DNA from 3 places in the Pseudomonas salicis genome. Region 2 is predicted to be linked to each of the others. Evidence: riboswitches for the same ligand, from Rfam matches in the RefSeq annotation. Region 2 holds a riboswitch; each other region holds the start of a gene.
The links. Region 2 has a riboswitch for cobalamin ahead of cobO (cob(I)yrinic acid a,c-diamide adenosyltransferase). Riboswitches for the same ligand answer to the same signal wherever they lie in the genome.
Positions count from the first base shown of each region.

Region 1 (7,326 bases), on a different contig from region 2:
TGCCGGTGACCCAGTCCTGGTCAGGCCAGCTGGCGCGGTGTACGACGGCGATGGGACAGTCTTGGCCGTAGTGGGGGGTGAGTTCAGCGACGATTTTGCCGAGGTTGTTCACGCCCAGGTGAATCGCCATGGTGGCTGTGTGTCGCGCGAGTTCGCCCAGGTCTTCGCCTTCAGGCATGGCGGTTTTGTCGCCGTAGCGAGTGAGGATGACGCTTTGCGAGATGTCCGGCAGGGTCAGTTCGGTGCCGAGCAACGCGGCGCAGGCGGCGGTGGCAGTGACGCCGGGGATGATTTCGAAGGGGATGCCCAGTTCGCGCAGGTGACGAATCTGTTCACCGATGGCGCCGTAAAGGCTGGGGTCGCCGGAGTGGACGCGGGCCACGTCTTGGCCTTGTGCATGAGCAGATTTCATCAAGGCGATGATCTGTTCGAGGTGCAGTTCGGCGCTGTTGGTCACCTGAACGGCTTGATGACCTTCTAAAACGGCCTCGGGCACTAGCGATCCGGCGTAGATGATGACGGGGCATGTGCGGATCAGGCGCTGGCCTTTGACCGTGATCAGGTCAGGGTCGCCGGGGCCTGCGCCGATGAAGTAAACGGTCATTGAATCTCCAACGTATAGCGGGGTTGATCCTCTGTGGGAGCGAATTCATTCGCGAAGGGTCGGTACAGCCAATACATCTCTAGCGCCCGAACCGCTTCGCGAATGAATTCGCTCCTACAGAGACTGCATCGCCAAATGCGTCATGGGCTGGCCGCCAACGCAAACGTGGCCCGTGAGCTGTTTCGCCGTTCGATCACCAACCTCGCCGACGACCCGCCCAACCGCGCCGCCATCGCCAGTGCTGCGCTTTCGGCCACGCCGTAGCAGCCGGTGCTGTCGAACGCGATCTGCGAATGATGACTCAGCTGCGGCTCGAACGCTGCCAGTTCTTCGGCGCTGAAGAACGCCAGCGGCAGGCCGAGCCGTTCAGCCAGTTCCAGCAACCCCGCCTCTGACGCTTTGCTGTCGATAGAGGCAAGGGCGGTGATGTCGGACAGCGACAGGCGATGTTCCAGCAGGCTGACCTCAATCAACCCTTGCAGCACCGACGCCGGGCAGTCGCGCTGGCAGCCGAGGCCGATCACACGAGTGCCCGGGTTCATCAGGCGTGGCTCAGCTCGGTGGCGGTCAGTTGCGTGTTGTGACGACGGAACAGCCACGCGCTGATCAGGCCCATCGCGACCCAGAACGCCGCGTTGGTCAGCAGAGAAGCGATCTTGAATTGTGCCTCCAGCGCTTCAGGGGCCAAAGCCGAATGAACCTCCGGTTGCGGCGCGCCGATCACGTGGGGCACGACGAGAATCGCTGCGCCCAGCACTTTCAGCAGCCAATGGCGGGCGAAGACAATCAGCGCCAGGCCGACGGCTGTTGACGCTGCGGTGCTGACCCACCAGGTCTGGCGCAGGGTCAGGTCGGCGGCGGCGGTGCCCGGTAATTCAGGCGGCAGACCGAGGGTCGGCGCGAGGACAAACACCGCGAAACCGGCCAGGCCCCACAGCGCGCCTTCGCGAACGCTGTTTGGCGTGCGCAGTGTGTACAGCGCCGCGAGCATCAGCGCGAAACCGACCGCGACCACCAGGTTGCCGCCGGTCGTCGACAGCACGCGCTGCCAGCCGTCTTCCGGTTCCCAGGCTTCTTCATCATGAACGTGAGCCGCCATGGCGCCGTCGCCATGCGCGTGCTCATGCACTTCTGCAGCGGCGGGGGCGTGTTCGTAGGTTTCCGCTTCGAGGATCAGCGGCGCGACCCAGAAGCTTTGCAGCAAGGTCAGCAGCAGGGCGGCGAGCAGTCCGGTGAAACCGGCCGTTTGAGCGATTCGCTTGAACATGGCGGCAGGTCTCAGTGGCAAGGGAAGGCGGAACTGTGACGGGTGTCGTGGGCGGCGTTGTGCACGGCGGCGATGTGCGAGAACCCGGCGAAGTAGACCAGGGACGCGCCAAGGATCATCGCGCTGATGGCGGCAGTGAGGCGTTGGCTTTGGGTGCTGGCAGTGCTTGCGGATTGGGATGTGGTGCTGATCGACATGGCGCTTCCCTCTGAGGTCTCAGCGAAGGGAAGGCGCAAAGCAAACCACTGACCGACGTCAGTAGCCAACTCAACAGCGCCCGCCCACCGCGGGTTTGTTATGTGAATGTGTCGGGCCGGTCTCCGGGCTTGCGAGGGGCAGTGGACCTGCCGTCAAGAATCACCTTCCCGTGCCGCAATGGCACAGTGGATCTGATTCTTCGCTCGCTTACCGTTGCGGGGGCAGCGCCGGACTTGCACAGACAAGAGGTCTGCACGCACCGGTTTCCCGTTTCACCCTGTGAAGGGCACCCGTAACAAGGCGTGTAGGAGACCACGGAGCCGGTTGGCAGTCAATCGCAGCGCCGTTTCCTCGTTGACCTTCCCCCGGCCACTGCGTAGCCTTGCGCACTTGAGGTTCGCTGCTCTGCTTGAGTCGGACGCGGCGCTAAGAAGGGAATGTGGTGCAAGCCACAGCTGCCCCCGCAACTGTAAACGGTCATGTTCATTGCACAGCCACTGCGCGAGCGGGAAGGCGCGATGAATGCGTCTGATCTGGCAACACTGCCAGCCATTCGCCGCCGTGAGCCAGGAGACCTGCCTCGAACACGGGCCTGTTTTTCAGACAGCCCGACGCATTCTCAACACAACCGGGCGGGGTGATCCGGTGGCGAATCGAACGGCGGGCCTGTCTTCTGCGAGGGCAACGCGGTTCTCGTCCTGTTTGCCCGCCGCTGCGCCTGAGGGCAACCATGAAAACACTGGCCAAACTTCCCGTCACCATCGTCACCGGCTTTCTCGGCTCGGGCAAAACCACGCTGCTGCGCCACATGCTCGACAACGCTGAAGGCCGTCGCATTGCGGTGATCGTCAACGAATTCGGCGAGCTGGGCATCGACGGTGAAATCCTCAAGCAATGCACCATCGGTTGCACCGAGGAAGAAGCCAACGGCCGCGTCTACGAACTGGCCAACGGCTGCCTGTGCTGCACCGTTCAGGAAGAATTCTTCCCGGTGATGCAGGAACTGGTTGCTCGTCGCGGCGATCTGGACCACATCCTCATCGAAACCTCGGGCCTGGCGCTGCCAAAGCCGCTGGTCCAGGCTTTCCAGTGGCCGGAAATCCGCAACGCCTGCACCGTTGACGCCGTGATCACCGTGGTCGACAGCCCGGCCGTCATCGCCGGCACCTTCGCCGCCTTCCCGGATCAGGTCGACGCCCAGCGCAAACTCGACCCGAACCTGGACCACGAATCGCCGCTGCACGAACTGTTCGCCGACCAACTGGCCAGCGCTGACCTTGTCATCCTCAATAAGGCCGACATGCTCGACGCTGCTGCCTTGGCCGCCGTGCGCGCTGAAGTCGCCGAAGAACTGCCGCCTGCGGTGAAAGTCATCGAAGCCAGTAACGGCCAGCTGCCGATCAGCGTGCTGTTGGGCTTGGGTGCCGAATCCGAGCTGCACATCGATGGCCGCAAGACCCACCATGATCATCACGACGGCGATGACCACGACGACCACGATCACGACGCTTTCGATTCTATTTCCATCTCGCTGCCCCAGGCCGACGAAGCGCTGTTGCTCGACGCGCTGACCCAGGCCGTCGTGCAGCACGGCATCCTGCGCGTCAAAGGCTTCGCGGCGATTCCGGGCAAGCCGATGCGCCTGCTGGTGCAAGGCGTCGGCACACGTTTCGACAAACACTTCGACCGCGCGTGGAAAGCCGATGAAGCGCGCGTCAGCCACTTCGTGCTGATCGGTCAGGAACTGGACGCTGCCGTGCTGGAAGCCCAGCTGCGCGCCGCGCTTGAGATCAAAGGCTAACCATGCACCTGCTGCGCACCCAGCCCGGCGGCTTCGTCCCCGACGACAGCATCGCTGACCTCGGCCAGACCCCCGCCGATCTGGTGATCCTGTGCAGCGGTGACTCCCATCTGGCGTTGCTCGCGGAAACCGCGCAGCAACTGCCGGACGATTACCCCAGCCTGCGCCTGGCCAACCCCATGCAGGTGCAAAACCACGCCTCGGTCGACCTGTACGTCGAAGAGGTGTTGCAGCACGCCAAGGTCATCCTCATCTCGCTGCACGGCGGCATCGGCTACTGGCGCTACGGTGTCGAGCGGCTGGTGGAGCTGGCCTCTCGAAAGCACGGCGGGGTGAAGCTGATTCTGGTGCCTGGCGACGATCGCCCGGACCCGGAGCTCAGCGACCTCAGCACCGAACCTGCCGAGGACCGCGACCGGCTTTGGCACTACCTGCGCCAGGGCGGAAAACACAACGCGTTACAGCTGTTCAATTGCCTGGCCAATCGCTGGCTGGATCGCGATTACGTCTGGGACGAGCCGCAGACGCTGCCCCGGGTGGCCATCTATCACCCGCGCAAGGCCAGCGCCGACCTCGCTGACTGGCAAGCCGACTGGCACGTCGATCAACCGGTGGCGGCGGTGCTGTTCTATCGCTCGCACTTGCAGGCGGCCAACACCGGGTTCATCGATGTGTTCTGTGAGCGGCTGTTGGCCCAGGGCCTTAACCCGTTGCCCATTGCGGTGGCCAGCCTGAAGGAACCGGCGTGCCTCAGCGCCGTGCAGGACTGGCTCGACGAGACCGAGTGCGAAGTCATCCTCAACACCACCGGTTTCGCCCAATCCAGCCCGGAAGCCCCGCACCTGCGACCGTTTCGCCGCAACATTCCGGTGATTCAGGCGATCTGCGCCCAGGACAACGAACCCGCATGGCAAGCCAGCGAACAGGGCCTCGGCGCTCGGGATCTGGCCATGCACATCGCGCTGCCAGAACTGGACGGGCGCATCATCAGTCGGCCCATCAGCTTCAAGGACCTGGCCTGGCACAGCGAGCGCAGTCAGTCCGATGTGGTCTGCTACCGCGCCCAACCCGAACGCATGGATTTTGTCGCCGAACTGGCGCGACGCTGGGTGTTGCTGGCGCGCACGGCCAACGCCGACAAGCGTGTGGCGCTCATTCTGGCCAACTACCCGACCCGCGACGGGCGCATCGGTAATGGCGTCGGCCTGGACACCCCGGCAGCAGCGCTGAACATCCTAAAGGCCCTGCAAGACGAGGGCTATCCCGTCGAAGGCTTGCCGGCATCGGGCACCGCGCTGATTCATGCCTTGCTGGGCGGTGTCACCAACGACCCGGACAGTCTCGATCAGCGCCCTTGCCACCAGAGCATGGCAATGGACGACTACCTGGCCGCCTTTGATGCGCTACCTGAGGCCAATCGCGACGCCGTGATCGAGCGCTGGGGTTCACCGCAGAGCGACCCGATGTGTCGCAACGGCCGAATGATGATCGCCGGGCTGCGTTTCGGCCTGACCTTTGTCGGCATTCAGCCGGCTCGGGGCTACAACGTCGATCACAGCGCGGTTTATCACGATCCGGACCTCGTTCCGCCCCACGGCTACCTGGCCTTCTATTTCTGGCTGCGCAAGGCGTATGGCGCACACGCGGTCATTCACGTCGGCAAGCACGGCAATCTCGAATGGCTGCCGGGCAAGGGCGTCGGCCTGTCCGAACAGTGCTGGCCGGACGCGATCCTCGGGCCGATGCCGAACATTTATCCGTTCATCGTCAACGACCCGGGTGAGGGGGCCCAAGCCAAGCGTCGCACGCAGGCCGTCATCATCGACCACCTGATGCCGCCCCTGACCCGCGCCGAAACCTACGGCCCATTACGCAATCTGGAATTGCTCGCGGACGAGTATTACGAAGCGCAAATGCTCGATCCGCGCCGCGCCCGTGAGCTGCAAAAGGATATTCTCAGGCTGGTGCGCGAAACCCACATCGACCGGGAACTGGCGCTGAGCGAAGACCTCGACAGCGATGCCGATGCCGCGATCTGGTTGCCCCGGCTGGACACGTACCTGTGTGATCTGAAGGAATCGCAGATCCGCGACGGGCTGCACGTGTTTGGCGAATCCCCGAGCGGGCGACTGCGTATTGATACCTTGGTGGCGATCCTGCGGGTGCCCCGTGGCGATGGCCGGGGGGCGAATGCCAGTCTACTGCGGACCTTGAGCAACGCGCTGGCGCTGGGTTTTGACCCGTTGGACTGCGAGTTGGGTGCGCCGTGGGCGGGGCCGACACCTCAGGTTTTACATGAAGTCAGTGATGATCCGTGGCGCACGGTAGGGGATACACGGGAGCGGCTGGAGCTGTATGCAGCGTGTTTGATTGAGCAGATCACGAGCGGTATTCAAGAAGTTTATTCTTTTAAAAACAACGAATTAACCGAAGTTGTTAATGCAATTGCACAGGTCGTAATACCGCGTCTCGACAGCTGTGGGCCTGCTGAACTTCAAGGCTTGCTGGATGCGCTGAGTGGCCGTTTTGTCCCGGCAGGCCCCAGTGGCGCGCCGAGTCGCGGGCGGCTGGACGTGCTGCCGACAGGGCGTAATTTCTTCTCGGTGGACGTGCGCAACCTGCCGACCATGACCGCGTGGCGCATCGGCTTTCAATCAGCAAATCTCTTGCTGGAAAGGCACTTACAAGACAATGGTGACTATTTACGTCAGCTGGGCTTGTCGGTCTGGGGCACGGCGACCATGCGCACCGGAGGCGACGACATTGCCCAGGCCATGGCGCTGATGGGCGTGCGTCCGGTGTGGGCGGCGGGGAGTCAGCGGGTTGACGATTTCGAGATTTTGCCCCTGAGTTTGCTGGACCGGCCACGGGTGGATGTCACGCTGAGGGTGTCGGGATTCTTCCGCGATGCTTTCGCCAATCTCATTCGCTTGTTTGATGCCGCCGTGCAAGCCGTCGCCGCGCTGGATGAGCCCGACGACATGAATCCGCTTGCCGCCCGCGTTCGTCAGGAGCGCGAGCAACTGGAGCGCGAAGGCTTGAGCGTCGAACAGGCGGCGAAACAGGCTGGCTGGCGCATCTTTGGTGCCAAGCCGGGGGCCTATGGCGCGGGTGTACAGAACGCCATTGACGGCCGCCTGTGGCAAACGCGGCAAGACTTGGCTGAGGTGTACCTGAACTGGGGCGGCTATGCCTATGGCGCCGCCGATGAAGGAACCCCCGCGCGCAACGACTTCGCCAAACGCCTGAGCCAGGTCCAAGCCGTGGTGCAGAATCAGGACAACCGCGAGCACGACCTGCTCGACTCCAACGACTATTACCAGTTTCAGGGCGGCATGCTGGCAGCGGTGGAAAGCCTCAGCGGCGACAAGGTGGCGAGCTACCACGGCGACCACAGCCAGCCAGACCTGCCGAAAATCCGTACCTTGAAAGAAGAGCTGAACCGGGTGGTGCGTT
Region 1 is NZ_JBSKHU010000001.1:383,220-390,545, forward strand. It holds gene cobM (precorrin-4 C(11)-methyltransferase) at 1-604, opposite strand, end outside; gene ACWKWE_RS01785 (cobalamin biosynthesis protein) at 745-1,146, opposite strand; gene ACWKWE_RS01790 (CbtA family protein) at 1,146-1,871, opposite strand; gene ACWKWE_RS01795 (CbtB domain-containing protein) at 1,883-2,068, opposite strand; cobalamin riboswitch at 2,166-2,378, opposite strand; cobalamin riboswitch at 2,446-2,666, shown strand; gene cobW (cobalamin biosynthesis protein CobW) at 2,800-3,870, shown strand; gene cobN (cobaltochelatase subunit CobN) at 3,873-7,326, shown strand, end outside.
Region 1: another riboswitch for cobalamin. It lies ahead of cobW (cobalamin biosynthesis protein CobW); the one in region 2 lies ahead of cobO (cob(I)yrinic acid a,c-diamide adenosyltransferase).

Region 2 (7,326 bases):
CGCCGCGTTTCGTGGTCAAACCGGGCGCCTCATCGAGCATGGCGCTGGAAGTCCAGGGCATGACCCTGGAGCGTTACGCCCAACTGGGCCGTCTGTTGGAGCCGTTTGGTGGCCGCCTCAAATCGGTAGACGCGGATCGGGTGACGTTTGACGTCAGTGGCAGCACCGACCAGCTGCGCTCGCAATTGTCCCTGGCGAAGTTGCAGGAGGTGCCAGCGGGTGAGGTCGCTGCAGCGCCGGTCGATGCCGGACAAGTGCCTGCTGTCGGTGCTGCGCCGGGTGCATCTGCGCCGGTCCCCGCGCCTGCTGCCACACAAACACTGCACTTCCGCTGGTGAGCGGGTTCATAACGGCGTGCGTGAAGCATTTTATTTTGGGTTGAGGGGCGGTAATGACTGATACACGTCGTTGGTTCTGGCTGGGCGGGGTTGTCCTGCTGTGCCTGTTTGTCTGGCTGCTGCACGCCATCCTTACGCCGTTTCTGGTGGCGCTGCTGCTGGCGTACATGGGCGATCCCCTGGCAGATCGGCTGGAAAAGCTGAAATTCTCACGCACCTGGAGTGTGGTAACGGTCTTCGTGTTCTTCACCCTCATCTTCATGGGGCTGTTGTTGGTGCTGGTGCCGATGCTCGCCAAGCAGCTGTACCGCTTGTACGAACTGGCGCCGCAGATACTCGACTGGTTGCAGCACACCGCGCTGCCGTGGACTCAGGCGAAATTGGGGCTGGCGGACGGGTTCTGGAAGTTCGACAAGGTCAAGGCGGCGATCTCCGAACACATGGGGCAGACCGGCGACATCGTCGGAATCATTCTGGCCCAGGCCACGACGTCGACGCTGGCGCTGATCGGCTGGTTGACCAATCTGGTGCTGATCCCGGTGGTCTGCTTCTATTTATTGCGTGATTGGGACGTGATGATGGCGAAGGTGCGCAGCCTGCTCCCCCGTCATCGCGAGAAGAAGATCGTGGCGCTGGCCGATGAGTGCCACGAAGTGCTGGGTGCGTTCATTCGCGGTCAGTTGCTGGTGATGGTGGCGCTTGGGGTGATTTACGCGGCGGGCCTGATGCTGGTCGGCCTTGAGCTCGGTCTGTTGATCGGGGTCATCGCGGGTCTGGCAGCCATCGTGCCTTATATGGGCTTCGTGATCGGCATCGGCTCGGCGATTCTGGCGGGTTTCTTCCAGTTCGGCGGGGATCTGTACCCGATGCTGGGGATTGTCGCGGTGTTCATGGTCGGTCAGGCGCTGGAAGGGATGGTGCTGACGCCGTTGCTGGTGGGCGATCGGATCGGCCTTCATCCCGTGGCGGTTATCTTCGCGATCCTGGCCGGTGGCGAACTGTTCGGTTTCACCGGCATCCTGCTGGCCCTGCCGGTGGCGGCGGTGATCATGGTGCTGGTGCGGCATGTGCACGATTTGTATAAAGAGTCGGATATCTACGGCGGGATGGAAGATCCGGATTTGTAGGTGTTCGGGCGCGACCTGTCTGTAGGAGTGAGCTTGCTCGCGATCGCGGTATATCAGTCTCAGAAATAGAGTCTGGCAGTGCGCAATCGCGAGCAAGCTCACTCCTACAGGGTATCGGTGTGACGCCCATAATCCGCGGCCTGGCCCGGGATAGACGCAAGCCTTTGATTTTGCACGCCCTCTGGCGCATTGTGCGGCCCGTCCTGCGGGTATAAACTTTGCACACTTTACACAGAGGCCCCTTGGCGGTTCTTCACCGAGCCGTTCAGCCAGCATGAAACCAGTTCAGCTGCCCCTGAGTGTGCGTCTGCGTGATGACGCCACCTTCATCAATTACTATCCAGGCGCCAATGCCGCTGCACTCGGCTACGTCGAGCGCCTGTGCGAAGCCGAGGCCGGGTGGACTGAAAGCCTCATCTATCTGTGGGGCAAACACGGGGTCGGGCGCACGCACTTGTTGCAAGCCGCCTGCCTGCGTTTCGAGCAGATGGGCGAACCCGCCGTTTACCTGCCCATGGCTGAAGTCATCGATGAAGGCGTCGAGCTGTTCGATCACCTTGAGCAATATGAGCTGGTGTGTCTCGACGACATTCAGGCCGTCGTCGGCAAGCCTGAATGGGAAGAAGCGCTGTTTCATCTATTCAACCGCTTGCGTGACAGCGGCCGCCGTCTGCTGATCGCCGCGTCGTGCTCCCCTCGCGAGTTGCCGGTCAAGCTGGCCGACCTCAAGTCGCGGCTGACCATGGCGCTGGTGTTCCAGATGCGCCTGCTGTCCGATGAAGAGAAGCTCCGTGCCCTGCAATTGCGCGCTTCCCGTCGTGGCTTGCACCTGACGGACGAAGTCGGGCATTTCATCCTCACCCGGGGCAAACGCAGCATGAGCGCGCTGTTCGATCTGCTCGAAGAGCTGGATCAGGCGTCCTTGCAGGCCCAGCGCAAGCTGACCATTCCCTTCCTTAAAGAGACCTTGGGTTGGTGAATCCGCCCGTGGTCGATCCGGCGCTGATCCTGCAGACCGCAGCGGCCCTGCGTCATGCCAAACGCATTCTGATCATCACCGGTGCCGGGCTGTCGGCGGATTCCGGCCTGCCGACTTATCGCGGAGTGGGCGGCCTTTATAACGGCCACACCGACGACGGGCTGCCCATTGAAATGGCGCTATCCGGTCCGATGCTGCGTCGCGATCCTGCCCTGTGCTGGAAATACATTGCCCAATTAGGCAGCGCGTGCCTCGGCGGACAGCCCAATGCGGCGCATTACGCCATCGCTGAGTTGCAGCGGCGCAAACCGGAATGCTGGGTGTTGACGCAGAACGTTGACGGCTATCACCGTGCGGCGGGGAGTCCGCCGGAGCGGTTGATCGAGATTCACGGCCAGTTGGCGCCGCTCTATTGCCAGTCTTGTGGCGCTGAAGACCCACAGTTGAGCGAGCACCTGCAACGGCCCTTGCCGCCTTTATGCACGCAGTGCCATGGCGTGCTGAGACCGCCGGTCGTCTTGTTTGAAGAGATGCTGCCAGAGCTGGCATTGAATGTGCTGTACGAAGAGATGGCAAAAGGCTTTGACGCTGTGCTCAGCATCGGAACCACTGCCAGCTTCCCTTATATCCACGAGCCGATGTTTCGGACGCGGGTGGCAGGAGGCTTTACCGCCGAGATCAACCCCTCGTCGACCGATCACTCCATTCACATGGATGCATTTTTGAGGTGTAGAGCCTTAGATGTGATGGAGGACCTGGTAAGTCACATTTGATTCGATTGAATTTGCAAATGATGACGATTGAGGGCATAGTCTCGGCTTCTTTACACATCCGCCACGGTCGTGCCCATGCTGAATCGCTTCGCACCCCTCGTGCCTCTCGCACTCGTAACGCTGCTGTTCGGCTGCGCGGCCCAGATGCCAGCGTCGCAACAACAGTCGCAGAACCCGCAATTCCGGGACTCTGCCACCGCACAAACCGCCAAGCGTGCCGATTACTCCTCTTCCGTACTGGATGACGAAATCGCCACCGAAGACGAATTGGCCCAGTTCTCCGACAACAAGCCGTATCAGTTGCCGGTCCTGGCTGACAGCATTCTGGAACGTGGCAAATCGTTGATCGGGACTCGCTACCGTTTCGGCGGCACCTCGACCACGTCCGGCTTCGATTGCAGCGGTTTCATTGGCTACCTGTTCCGCGAAGAGGCGGGCATGAGCCTGCCGCGTTCTTCCCGCGAAATGATCAATATCGACGCTCCTCTGGTCAAGCGTAACGACCTGAAGCCTGGTGACCTGCTGTTCTTCAGCACCGCAGGCCGCGGCCGCGTCAGCCATGCCGGCATCTACCTGGGCGATGACCAGTTCATCCACTCCAGCAGCCGTCGCAGTGGCGGTGTGCGCGTCGACAGCCTCGACGATGCTTACTGGGCCCGTACGTTCATCGAAGCCAAGCGCGCGCTGGCCATGGCACCTTCCCAGGTTCCAGAAACCACGACCGCCATGACCTCGACTACAATCAAGCGCCAACACCGTTAAATACGGGCCGCGCAGTTAGGGGAAACCCTGATTGCGCAAGGTTCCGGCCTCCGGCAGAGTAAGCCGCATCCTAGGAAGGTTGTTGTGTTTATGTCGATTACGGTTCGCCTGGCTGTTGCTTCACTGGCTGCATTGCTGGCCGCTTGTTCCAGCACTCCGCCGCCATCTCCCCCCAAGGTCGCCTATCGGCCTGTGATCGCTGCTCCCCCTCAATTCAATTCTCCCGTTGCGGATGACGTGCTGTTACGTGCCATCGGCCTTGTTGGCACGCCGTACCGTTGGGGTGGCAATACGCCTGATTCGGGGTTCGATTGCAGTGGTTTGATTGGCTACGTCTATCACGACGCTGCTGGCATCACCCTGCCGCGCTCGACCCGTGAAATGATCACCCTGCGAGGCCCGGACATCGACCGCAGTCAGTTGCAGACTGGCGACTTGGTGTTCTTCGCCACGGGCGGCGGCTCGAACGTGAGCCATGCCGGGATCTATGTCGGTGAAGGCCGCTTCGTGCATGCGCCTGCCACCGGCGGCACCGTCAAGCTCGACAGCCTCGACAAGCCGTACTGGCAGAAAGCCTGGCTGAACGCCAAGCGTGTGATCCAGCCGTCGAATCTCGCGCGCAGCAACTGATCCTTTTCCCTGTGGTTTGCTGCGTGGTTGTTGCGCAGCAAACACCTGACTCGCCTTCCTTGCTAAAACTCGCGGACGCCACTGCTGGCAAGCCGTGCTGCTTCAGGGATGCGGCAGATCCTTCGCCGCTTCGATTGACGCTCGGTAGTCAACCCTCTAACCTTCGCCGATTGTTTCAGGTGCCCGCTAAAAAGGGTGAAACAGGGAAGCCGGTGCGAACGCCTTTGCGATCAATTCCGGCGCTGCCTCCGCAACGGTAAATGAGTCAAGGCTGCGCACGATGCCACTGTGTTCGATGAACATGGGAAGGCGCGCCGCCCCTGTTTCGCTCATGAGTCCGGAGACCGGCCTGATCCATTCAACAGCATCACGGAGGGCGATGCTCTGCGCAGGCTCGGCGTTTGTCCGGTGCCTGCTGTCAGCCTTTGTCCGTGCCCTCCGTTTGCCACACCTGCCCTCAAGCGGAGAGCTGAGATGAGCGAATCCCCCGAACGTGACGAACGCCACCTGGCGCGCATGCTGCGCAAAAAGGCGGTGATGGACGAGCGCATTGCCAGCGCCCCCAATGAATGCGGCCTGTTGCTGGTCCTGACCGGCAACGGCAAGGGCAAGAGCAGCTCGGCGTTTGGCATGCTGGCGAGGGCCATGGGCCACGGCATGCAGTGCGGCGTGGTGCAGTTCATCAAAGGCCGCAACGCCACGGGCGAAGAGCTGTTCTTCCGCCGTTTCCCCGAGCAAGTGCGCTATCACGTCATGGGCGAAGGCTTCACGTGGGAGACCCAAGACCGTCAGCGTGACATCGCGGCGGCCGAGGCGGCGTGGGTCGTGACCCGAGAATTTCTGCGTGATCCCGAGATCGGCCTGGTGATCCTCGACGAACTGAACATCGCCCTCAAACACGGCTACCTCGATCTGGAACAGGTGTTGAGCGACCTCCAGGCGCGTCCGCCGATGCAGCACGTGGTCGTCACCGGCCGTGGCGCGAAGCAGGAATTGATCGACCTGTCTGACACGGTGTCCGAGATTGGCGTGGTCAAGCACGCATTTCAGGCGGGCATCAAGGCGCAGAAGGGCATTGAGCTGTGAGTGAGGCTCGTCGATGCCCTGCGGTTTTGATCGCGGCGCCCGCGTCCGGCCAGGGCAAAACCACTGTGACAGCGGCGTTAGCCCGTCTGCATCGCAATCAGGGTCGTAACGTTCGAGTGTTCAAATGCGGTCCGGATTTTCTCGACCCGATGATTCTCGAACGCGCCAGCGGTAATCCCGTTTATCAATTGGACATGTGGATGGTGGGCGAGGATGAGAGCCGACGCCTGCTGTGGGAAGCCGCCGCCGATGCTGATCTGATCCTGATCGAGGGTGTGATGGGGCTGTTCGACGGAACGCCTTCCAGCGCGGATCTGGCGCGGCGTTTCGGCGTGCCGGTGCTGGGCGTGATCGACGGCACGGCCATGGCTCAAACCTTCGGGGCGCTGGCGTTGGGCCTCGCGCGCTATCAACCGGACCTGCCCTTCGCGGGCGTGCTGGCCAATCGGGTTGGCACCGTGCGTCATGCCCAGTTGCTCGAAGGCAGCCTGACTGAAAACTTGCGCTGGTATGGCGCGTTGTCGCGGGAAACCGGCATCGAACTGCCGAGTCGCCATCTGGGGCTGGTTCAGGCGAGCGAACTGAACGACCTGGACGTGCGCCTCGACGCGGCCGCCGATGCATTGGCCAGCACCTGCGATTCGACGTTGCCACCCGCCGTGACCTTCGAAGCGCCCGACATCGTGCCCGCTGAGCCGCTGTTGGCCGGCGTGCGCATCGCCGTTGCCCGTGACGAGGCGTTCGCCTTTACCTACGGCGCCAGCCTCGACCTGTTGCGGGCGATGGGCGCTGAGCTGCTGTTTTTCTCACCGATCCGCGACAGCCAGTTGCCAGACGCAGACAGCCTGTACCTGCCCGGTGGTTACCCGGAGCTGCATCACGTGGCGCTCGGTCAGAACCACTCGATGCTCGACGCCATTCGCGCTCACCACGCCGCCGGCAAACCCTTGCTCGCGGAGTGCGGCGGCATGCTTTACCTGTTGAACGCCCTGACCGACGTGGACGGTCAGCGCGCCGAACTGGTGGGCCTGCTCGACGGCGAGGCGGTGATGCAGAAACGTCTGGCCGCCCTGGCCCTGCAATCGGTCGAGTTGCCGGAAGGGACCTTGCGCGGGCATACCTATCATCATTCGCTGACCAGCACCGAACTGACCCCGATTGCCCGTGGCGTCAGTCCCAACGGCGGACGTGGCGCGGAAGCGGTGTACCGGGAAGGGCGGATGACTGCGTCGTACGTGCACTTCTATTTCCCGTCCAACCCACAGGCGATGGCGGCGCTGTTTTTGCCATGACGTGTCTGTCGGTGTTCTCCATCGTAGGACTGACCCGATTTTTCGGTGGGAACACGGTTTCCTGTAGGAGCGAATTCATTCGCGATGCGAAGGTACATCCGAAGCCTTTCTATCGGCCGTACCTTCGCATCGCGAATAAATTCGCTCCTACAGCAGGTGCACGTGTGGTCAGCCATGGCGAGGTGCTCTCGTGACTGATCACGCCTTCAGCGACGCCGAACGCGTGGCGGTCTACCGGGCCATTGCCGAACGCCGGGACATGCGGCATTTCACCGGCGGCTCCGTGACACCGGAGTTGCTGGCCCGCCTGCTGGAAGCCGCACACCACGCGCCGAGCGT
Region 2 is NZ_JBSKHU010000002.1:177,191-184,516, reverse strand. It holds gene ACWKWE_RS06885 (DUF2066 domain-containing protein) at 1-338, shown strand, start outside; gene ACWKWE_RS06880 (AI-2E family transporter) at 392-1,465, shown strand; gene hda (DnaA regulatory inactivator Hda) at 1,740-2,444, shown strand; gene ACWKWE_RS06870 (NAD-dependent deacylase) at 2,453-3,217, shown strand; gene ACWKWE_RS06865 (C40 family peptidase) at 3,293-3,979, shown strand; gene ACWKWE_RS06860 (C40 family peptidase) at 4,070-4,609, shown strand; cobalamin riboswitch at 4,770-4,976, shown strand; gene cobO (cob(I)yrinic acid a,c-diamide adenosyltransferase) at 5,084-5,695, shown strand; gene ACWKWE_RS06850 (cobyrinic acid a,c-diamide synthase CobB) at 5,692-6,987, shown strand; gene bluB (5,6-dimethylbenzimidazole synthase) at 7,178-7,326, shown strand, end outside.

Region 3 (7,326 bases), on a different contig from region 2:
ACCATCACTGCCGTCACCAACGCTGCGGTGGCGATCAGAAGGGTCTGCACCCGACGCACCGGAATCCCCAGCGAAGCCGCCGAGTCGGCACCAAAAGTGAATGCATCCAGTGAACGCCGATGCCACAGGCACACCACCAACCCCAGCAGCACCACCGGCACGGACAGCGCCACCGAGGTCCAGCGCACGCCACTGAGATTGCCCAATAGCCAAAACATGATGCCCCGGGCCTGTTCGGCGCTGGCGGATTTGGTGATCAGGAACGACGTCAGCGCATTGAACAGCTGCGACCCGGCGATCCCCGCGAGGATGATTTGCCCCGTCGCCGCCTGGCTGCCCGAGGCCCGAGACGACCGTGCCAACAACGCGACCAGGGCAAACGCGGCAATGGCCCCGGCGAACGCACCCATCGACAAGGAAATCGCCCCGGCGCCCAACCCGATGATCGCGACCAACACCGCGCCGGTCGAAGCCCCGGCGGAAATCCCCAGCAGATAAGGGTCCGCCAGCGCGTTACGCAGCAACGATTGCAGCACCACGCCGGACATCGCCAGGCCCGCGCCACAGGCCGCCGCGACGATGGCCCGGGTCAGCCGGTAATTCCAGACAATGCCCTCGTCGATGGGATCGACCGCATAACCGGCCGCCCACAGCTTGTTCGCCAGCACCTGAAAGATCACCGGGACGCTGATGGCCGTTTCGCCGATGGCCACGCCTGCGATCACCGCCAGTATCAGCAACGCGCTGACCCACAGGCCATGGCCCAGCGAGCGGACGACGTTCAGGATGTTCATGGCGCGTCAGTGGCCTTGGCCAGTTGCTCGATGCCGTCGAACAGGCGAACGCTGGACTCCATCGCACTGGCGTCCATGATCACGATGCGGTTGTTTTTCACGGCGTCCATGTTGCGGGTCACCGGGTCGGACTTGAGGAAGGCCAGTTTCTTTTCGTGATCGTCAGCGGGGAAGCGGCGACGGTCCATGCGCGCGATCACTAGAATCGTCGGGTTGGCCTTGGCGATGGTTTCCCAGCCCACGGTCGGCCATTCTTCGTCCGAATCGATGACGTTGCGCATGCCTAGTGTGTCGAGCATGAAGCCCGGAATGCCTTTGCGCCCGGCGACGTACGGATCGGTGTTGATGTCCGGGCTGGAGAACCAGAACACCGCCGAAACCCTGCTCGCGTCATGGGCCTTGGCGTGTTCGATGGCCTGAGCCAGACGGGCCTTGTAGCCATCGATCAGTTGCTGGCCGCGATCCTGAACGTCGAAGATTTCCGCCTGTTGCGCGATGCTTTTGTACAGCGCGTCGATGCGGAACGCTTCAAGCCGAGTCCCGTCAGCGCCGACCAGATTGTTCTTGCCTTCGCAGTCGGACGGCAGGATATACGTCGGGATCTTCAGGTCGTGAAACTGCTGGCGGGTGCCGACCGCACCTTGCGGACCGACCATCCATTCGAACTGCACCGGCACGAAGTCCGGGTGCTTGCCGATCACCGATTCGAAGCTCGGCGCGTTGTCGGCCAGGCGCTCGATCTTCGCGTTGGCGTCCTTGAATTGAGGCAGGGTGTCGTTGAACCACAGGGAAGTGCCAATGACCCGGTTGCTCAGGCCCAGCGCATAGAGCATTTCGGTGGCGGCCTGGCCGATGGTCACGGCTTTGTGAGGCGCCTGGGCAAAGGTCAGGGGCACGCCGCAGTTGTCGAGGGTCAACGGGTAGTGGGTCGGTGCAGCCAACGCGGAGGGGGACATGAACGCTGCGCTCGACAGCGTCAGACCGGTGAACAAGGGAGCAAAGCGGCGCAGCGACATCGGGGTTTCTCCAGTGAGCCTGTGATCGACGAAACAGGCACTGGAAAGCACACCCTGACGGCAGCCGAAGAAAAGAGGCAAGCACCGCGCACGGGAGTCCTTCCCGGACACCCCGCCGGTGAATGATTGACGCTTGCCGGCAGGTCTCCTGACTGGCGCTTCATCACCGTGCTTCGGCCTTCCCGGGCGGTAACCCAGTGGCAAACAGGAAGCACGGCTCGACGCCTACAGTTGCGGGGACAGTTCCGTTTGAGCGCGCCCGATGACACAGGGCACGGCTCGTGGATTCCCTATTAATTCCGAGTGGAAACCGGCGGCGGGGATGGTAAACGATTTGCCCGAAACAGGCGACCACTCGGCGTTCGCAAGCCACGCTCCTACAGGTCCGTTATTTCAACGGCCAGCCGATCACTTTCTTCGGCCTCGGATTCGCATACGTCCGCACTTTGGAGGTCTTCAACCCCAACCGCACCAACGACTCCGCCAGCGCCACGGCGGCCGTCACGCCATCGACCACAGGCACGCCCGCACGGTCACGAATCAGCTGGTCCAGCCCGGCCATGCCGCCGCAACCCAGGCAGATCACCTCAGCCTTGTCCTGCGTCACCGCGTCGACCGCCTGCCCGGCGATGGCCTCCAATGCGCGGTCCGGCCTGTCTTCCAGCTCCAGCACGCTCATGCCACTGGCTCGCACCGACGCGCAGCGTTCGAACACACCGGCGAGTTTCAGGCGGTCTTCGATCAGCGGCACGGTCCGGTCCAACGTGGTCACCACCGAATAGGTGTGTCCCAGCAACATCGCTAGACTCGCCGCCGCTTCGGTGATGTCCACCACCGGCACGTCCAGCAATTCCTGCAAGCCTTCGCGCCCGTGCTCGCCATACCCGGCCTGAATCACCGCGTCGTAGGGCTGATCGTAGGACAGCACGCGGTCCATCACGGCAATTGCCGCCAGGTAACTCTCGAAATTGCCTTCCACCGATTCCGCACCAAAACGTGGCGTCAGGCCGATGATTTCCGTGCCGGGTGACGCAACACTGCGCGCCTGCTCGGCAATGGTGTCGGTCATGGATTGAGTGGTGTTCACGTTGACGATCAAAATGCGCATGGGGGCGGGTCTCAAGCGGTGATCATGGGATACATGCCTACCGCTGAAGCGAAAACCGCGCCACCTTGGAATTCGGCGGGTGAGACGTCGAACCGTTCGCCGACGTCTCGGGTGGATCTTCAATCCTTCATCGGCACCGGAGCCTGCGGCGCAATGAAGCCTTGATCACGCATCGCTTGCCAGAAGCCGTCCGGCACCTGGGCATTCAGCGCCGCAACGTCTTCAATGATTCGCGAGGGCCGGCTCGCGCCAGGAATCACCGCCGCCACCAGCGGGTTGGCCAGTACGAATTGCAGCGCCGCCGATTTGATCTCGACCTGGTACTGGCGGGCGATTTCCTGAATGTGCGCGACCTTGTCGAGCATCGCTTGCGGCGCTTCCTGGTACTCGAAATGCTTGCCGCCCACCAACACGCCCGAGCTGTAGGGCCCGCCCACGACGAACTCGGCGTTGTGCTCACGGGCCTTGGCGAACAGGCGTTGCAGCGGCTGGTCGTGGTCCAGCAGCGAATAGCGGCCAGCCAGCAGAAAACCGTCCGGTTGTGCTTCACTCAGGTCCAGCGTCAGCTCGCACGGCTCGACGCGGTTCACGCCCAGGCCCCACGCCTTGATCACGCCTTCTTCGCGCAGGCGGGTGAGGGTGCGGAAAGCGCCTGTGCGGGCGATGTTGAAATGCTCGATCCACTCGTCGCCGTGGGCATCTTGCGCGATGTCGTGCACGAACACGATGTCCAGGCGATCAGTGTCCAAGCGCTTGAGGCTGGCCTCGATGGAACGCAGCGTGGCGTCGCCGGAATAATCGGTGAGGATTTTGTTTTTCAAACCGTCGCTGAACGGGCCGCTGCGGGTTTCGCTGTCCAGTTCGTCGGAAATCAACCGGCCCACTTTGGTGCTGAGGGTGTATTCGTCGCGCGGCACATGGGCCAGCGCCTTGCCCAGCCGTTGCTCGGACAGGCCCGAGCCGTAGAGCGGCGCCGTGTCGAAATAGCGGATGCCCTGATCCCACGCCGATTGCACCGTGGCGGCGGCTTCTTCCTCGCTGATGTCGCGGAACATATTGCCCAGAGGCGCTGCGCCAAAGCCGAGGCGGCCAATGATCTTGTCGTGCAGACTCATGAAAGTGTCCTGTCCGGGGTCATGGAGTGCCGGGAAAAAATGCCCGGCGTGTTGTACAGATCATGCCGTGCGGCAGGAGTTCTATGGTTCGTGTGGAGGGTGGGCACACGTGTCACACCACGCCGCAGATTTTCCCTGTGGGAGCGAATTCATTCGCGAAGGCAGTACATCCGACGCAGGTGTGTCGTCTGCCAAACCCTTTCGCGAATGAATTCGCTCCCACAGGTTTCTCAACTCGGCACGCTATTGTGAATGACCCAGCCGGGCTGCTGCAGAGGCGGCGTCGCGGCACCATGCAACTTTTGCGGTCTGCGCGCCTTCCAACCCATTACACCGCGTCGATAACCGGAAAGGGAGGGCCGTCGATGAGCGAACACATCGTCCATTTCCATTGTGGGGTCGATCAGACCACCACCGAGCATTTCCGCGACCGCTGTCTGGAAGCCCTCGACAAGGGCGCGACCGGCCTGCTGCTGAACCTCTCCACCGCAGGCGGCAGCACGGCCCTGGGCTTCACGATCTACAACTTTCTCAAGTCACTGAAGGTGCCGATCCGCGCACTGAACAGCGGCAACATCGAATCCATGGGCATCGTCATCTACCTCGCCGCCGAGGAGCGCATCGTCTGTCCTCACTCCCGGTTTCTCATCCACCCGATGAGCTGGTACTTCAACCAGAGTTCGGTGGATCACTCACGCATCCGCGAATACCTGCGCAGCCTGGACAACGACTTGCAGCGGTACGTGAACATCTATTTGAGTGAAACCGACGGGGCGATGACCCCGCTGGACATTGGCCGCTGCCTGTCATCGGAGGAAAAGGTGATTCGGGCCGAAGATTCACTGGCCTGTGGCATCGCCCATCGGGTCGAACAGCTGCAGTTTCCCGAAGGCGCCACGCACTGGACGGTCAGCGCCAGCTAAGCTCAACTCATCCACACACCGGGTCGCCAAAGAACCCGCCTGACACGAGGAACCTGCCATGCACACTCATTCGCACAAAACCCCGGACGCCGTGCCCCGTGGCGCTGTTCCGCTGGACGAAGAAGAGGTTGAAGTAGACGTCGATAACGACCCCGGTAATGAAGACCCGGGTTCGCAGTTCGACCGGGACGCCACGGTGCCGCTGATCGACCCGGACGCGTGACCGATCCAACCCACGGGCATAAAAAAAGCGAGGGCTCTCACCCTCGCTCGTTCCGCTGATCAGACGTTGATCAGGATTTACGGCCTGCGCCGCCTTGTGGCATTCCGCCTTTTTTGCTGGCGTCCGGACGTTTTTCGTCGGTTGCTTTCTGCCGGTCGTTGGCCATGTTGCTGCCACCTGAAGCCTGGCCGCCTTTTTTGCCTGCGTCGGAGGCTTTTTGGCGATCGTTCGAGAAGTTGCCAGGGTTCGATTTTCCGGTGTTAGCCATGATTGCGTACCTCTTGTTATGAGAAGGGCGAGTCATGTGGCTCGCATTAAATGGGATGAATCAAGCGGCAGTTGGTTTAAACAATCACGGCATTACCGGACAAACGGCGGGAGTGGCGAAACGATGCCAGCGCCTTGAATACGGGCGTTTACATGTGCACTTCGACCGCCAGCGGCAGGTGATCCGACAGGTGCGTCCACGGCCGCGTCCCGAGGATTTTCGGGTTGTGACTGGTGGCGTTGCGCAGGTAAACCCGGTCCAGCCGCAGCAGTGGGAAGCGGGCAGGGTAGGTCTTAGCCAATCGCCCGTGGCTTTGCTCGAAGGCCTCGTGCAAGTACGTGCAGCGCGCCAGGCGTTTGTTGCCCTGCAACTGCCAATCGTTGAAATCCCCGGCAATCACCACCGGCGCGTGTTCGGGCAGTGAGTCCAGCAGCGCGCACAGCAAATCCAGCTGCAACTGGCGGTGGCTTTCCAGCAGGCTCAAATGCACGCAGATAGCGTGCACCTCGTCGTGTCCCGGCACCTGCAACACGCAATGCAGCAGGCCCCGTCGCTCCGGGCCGGTGATCGACACGTCGAGATTGCGGTAATGCAGGATCGGGTATTTGGACAGAATCGCGTTGCCGTGGTGGCCTTCCGGGTAAACCGCATTGCGGCCGTAGGCAAAGTCGCTCCACATGCTGTCGGCGAGAAATTCGTATTGGGAGAGGGTCGGCCAGTCGTGATAGCGGGCGGCGTGGCGATCATGGCCGCCGAGCACTTCCTGCAAAAACACCAGATCGGCCCCCGTGCTGCGCACCGCTTCGCGCAGCTCCGGCAGGATGAAACGTCGGTTCAGGGCCGTGAAGCCCTTGTGAGTGTTGACCGTCAGTACGCGTAAACGATGAACGTCCCGTACGCCCGACATGTCCGAGGGGGGAAGGTGGACACCAGCAGGATCGGAAGTCACACGCACGCTCCTTTTGCGAGGGATGTGCTAGTTCCGACCGGCTCGGGTCCGGGCAGTTCAGCGTTTTGCGATGCCGTTTGGCCGGTGTCGTGCTAGAGCCGCGTGTCTACGGCGGGGCGTCGCGACAGCAGCACGGTCAGGCCCAACGCCAGAATCGACAGCACCGCCGCGAAGAAAAAGATCCAGTCGTAGCCCATGCCGAGGGCAATCGCGCCCATCAGCGGCCCGGCGATGGCCAGTGCCAGATCGAAGAACACCGCATAGGCCCCCAGCCCCGCGCCTCGGCTGCTGTTGGGCACCTGTTTGATGGCTTCGACGCCGATGGCCGGATAGACCAGCGACAAACCAAACCCCGCGAACCCCGCGCCGATCAACGCCACAGTGGTGTTGGGCGACAGCCACAACAGCACCAGTCCGACGGTCTCGACCGACATGCACACGATGGCCGAACGGTAGCCGCCGAAGCGGGTGATGGCGTTGATGAAAAACAGCCGCGCCACGATGAAGCAGACACCGAACACCGTCAGGCACCACGCCGCGCCTTCCCAGCCCCGGCTGACGTAATACAGCGTGATGAAGGTGGTGAGGGTGCCGTAGCCGATGGAGGACAGGGTGAGGCCCAGGCCATAAGGTGCGACGCGGCCGAACACCGACCAGAACGCCATGCGCTCGCCGCGCACCACAGGCACCGGCGGTTTGTTGCGAATCAGCAGCAGCGCGCCTGCGGCCAGCACGGTCAACACCAGGCCGAGGCTGACGAACCCCAGCGTGTTGACCATCACCACGCCCAGTGGCGCGCCGATGGCGATGGCGCCGTAGGACGCGATGCCGTTCCAGGAAATCGAACGTGCCGTGTGTTCCGCACCGACCTGGCCGATGCACCAACTGATGGTGCCCACGCCCACCAGACCTTGCGACCCGCCGAGGATC
Region 3 is NZ_JBSKHU010000001.1:598,611-605,936, forward strand. It holds gene ACWKWE_RS02785 (FecCD family ABC transporter permease) at 1-794, opposite strand, end outside; gene ACWKWE_RS02790 (ABC transporter substrate-binding protein) at 791-1,810, opposite strand; cobalamin riboswitch at 1,932-2,140, opposite strand; gene ACWKWE_RS02795 (aspartate/glutamate racemase family protein) at 2,199-2,918, opposite strand; gene ACWKWE_RS02800 (aldo/keto reductase) at 3,038-4,033, opposite strand; gene ACWKWE_RS02805 (ATP-dependent Clp protease proteolytic subunit) at 4,399-4,956, shown strand; gene ACWKWE_RS02810 (hypothetical protein) at 5,015-5,179, shown strand; gene ACWKWE_RS02815 (con-10 family general stress protein) at 5,250-5,447, opposite strand; gene ACWKWE_RS02820 (endonuclease/exonuclease/phosphatase family protein) at 5,596-6,354, opposite strand; gene ACWKWE_RS02825 (MFS transporter) at 6,489-7,326, opposite strand, start outside.
Region 3: another riboswitch for cobalamin. It lies ahead of ACWKWE_RS02790 (ABC transporter substrate-binding protein); the one in region 2 lies ahead of cobO (cob(I)yrinic acid a,c-diamide adenosyltransferase).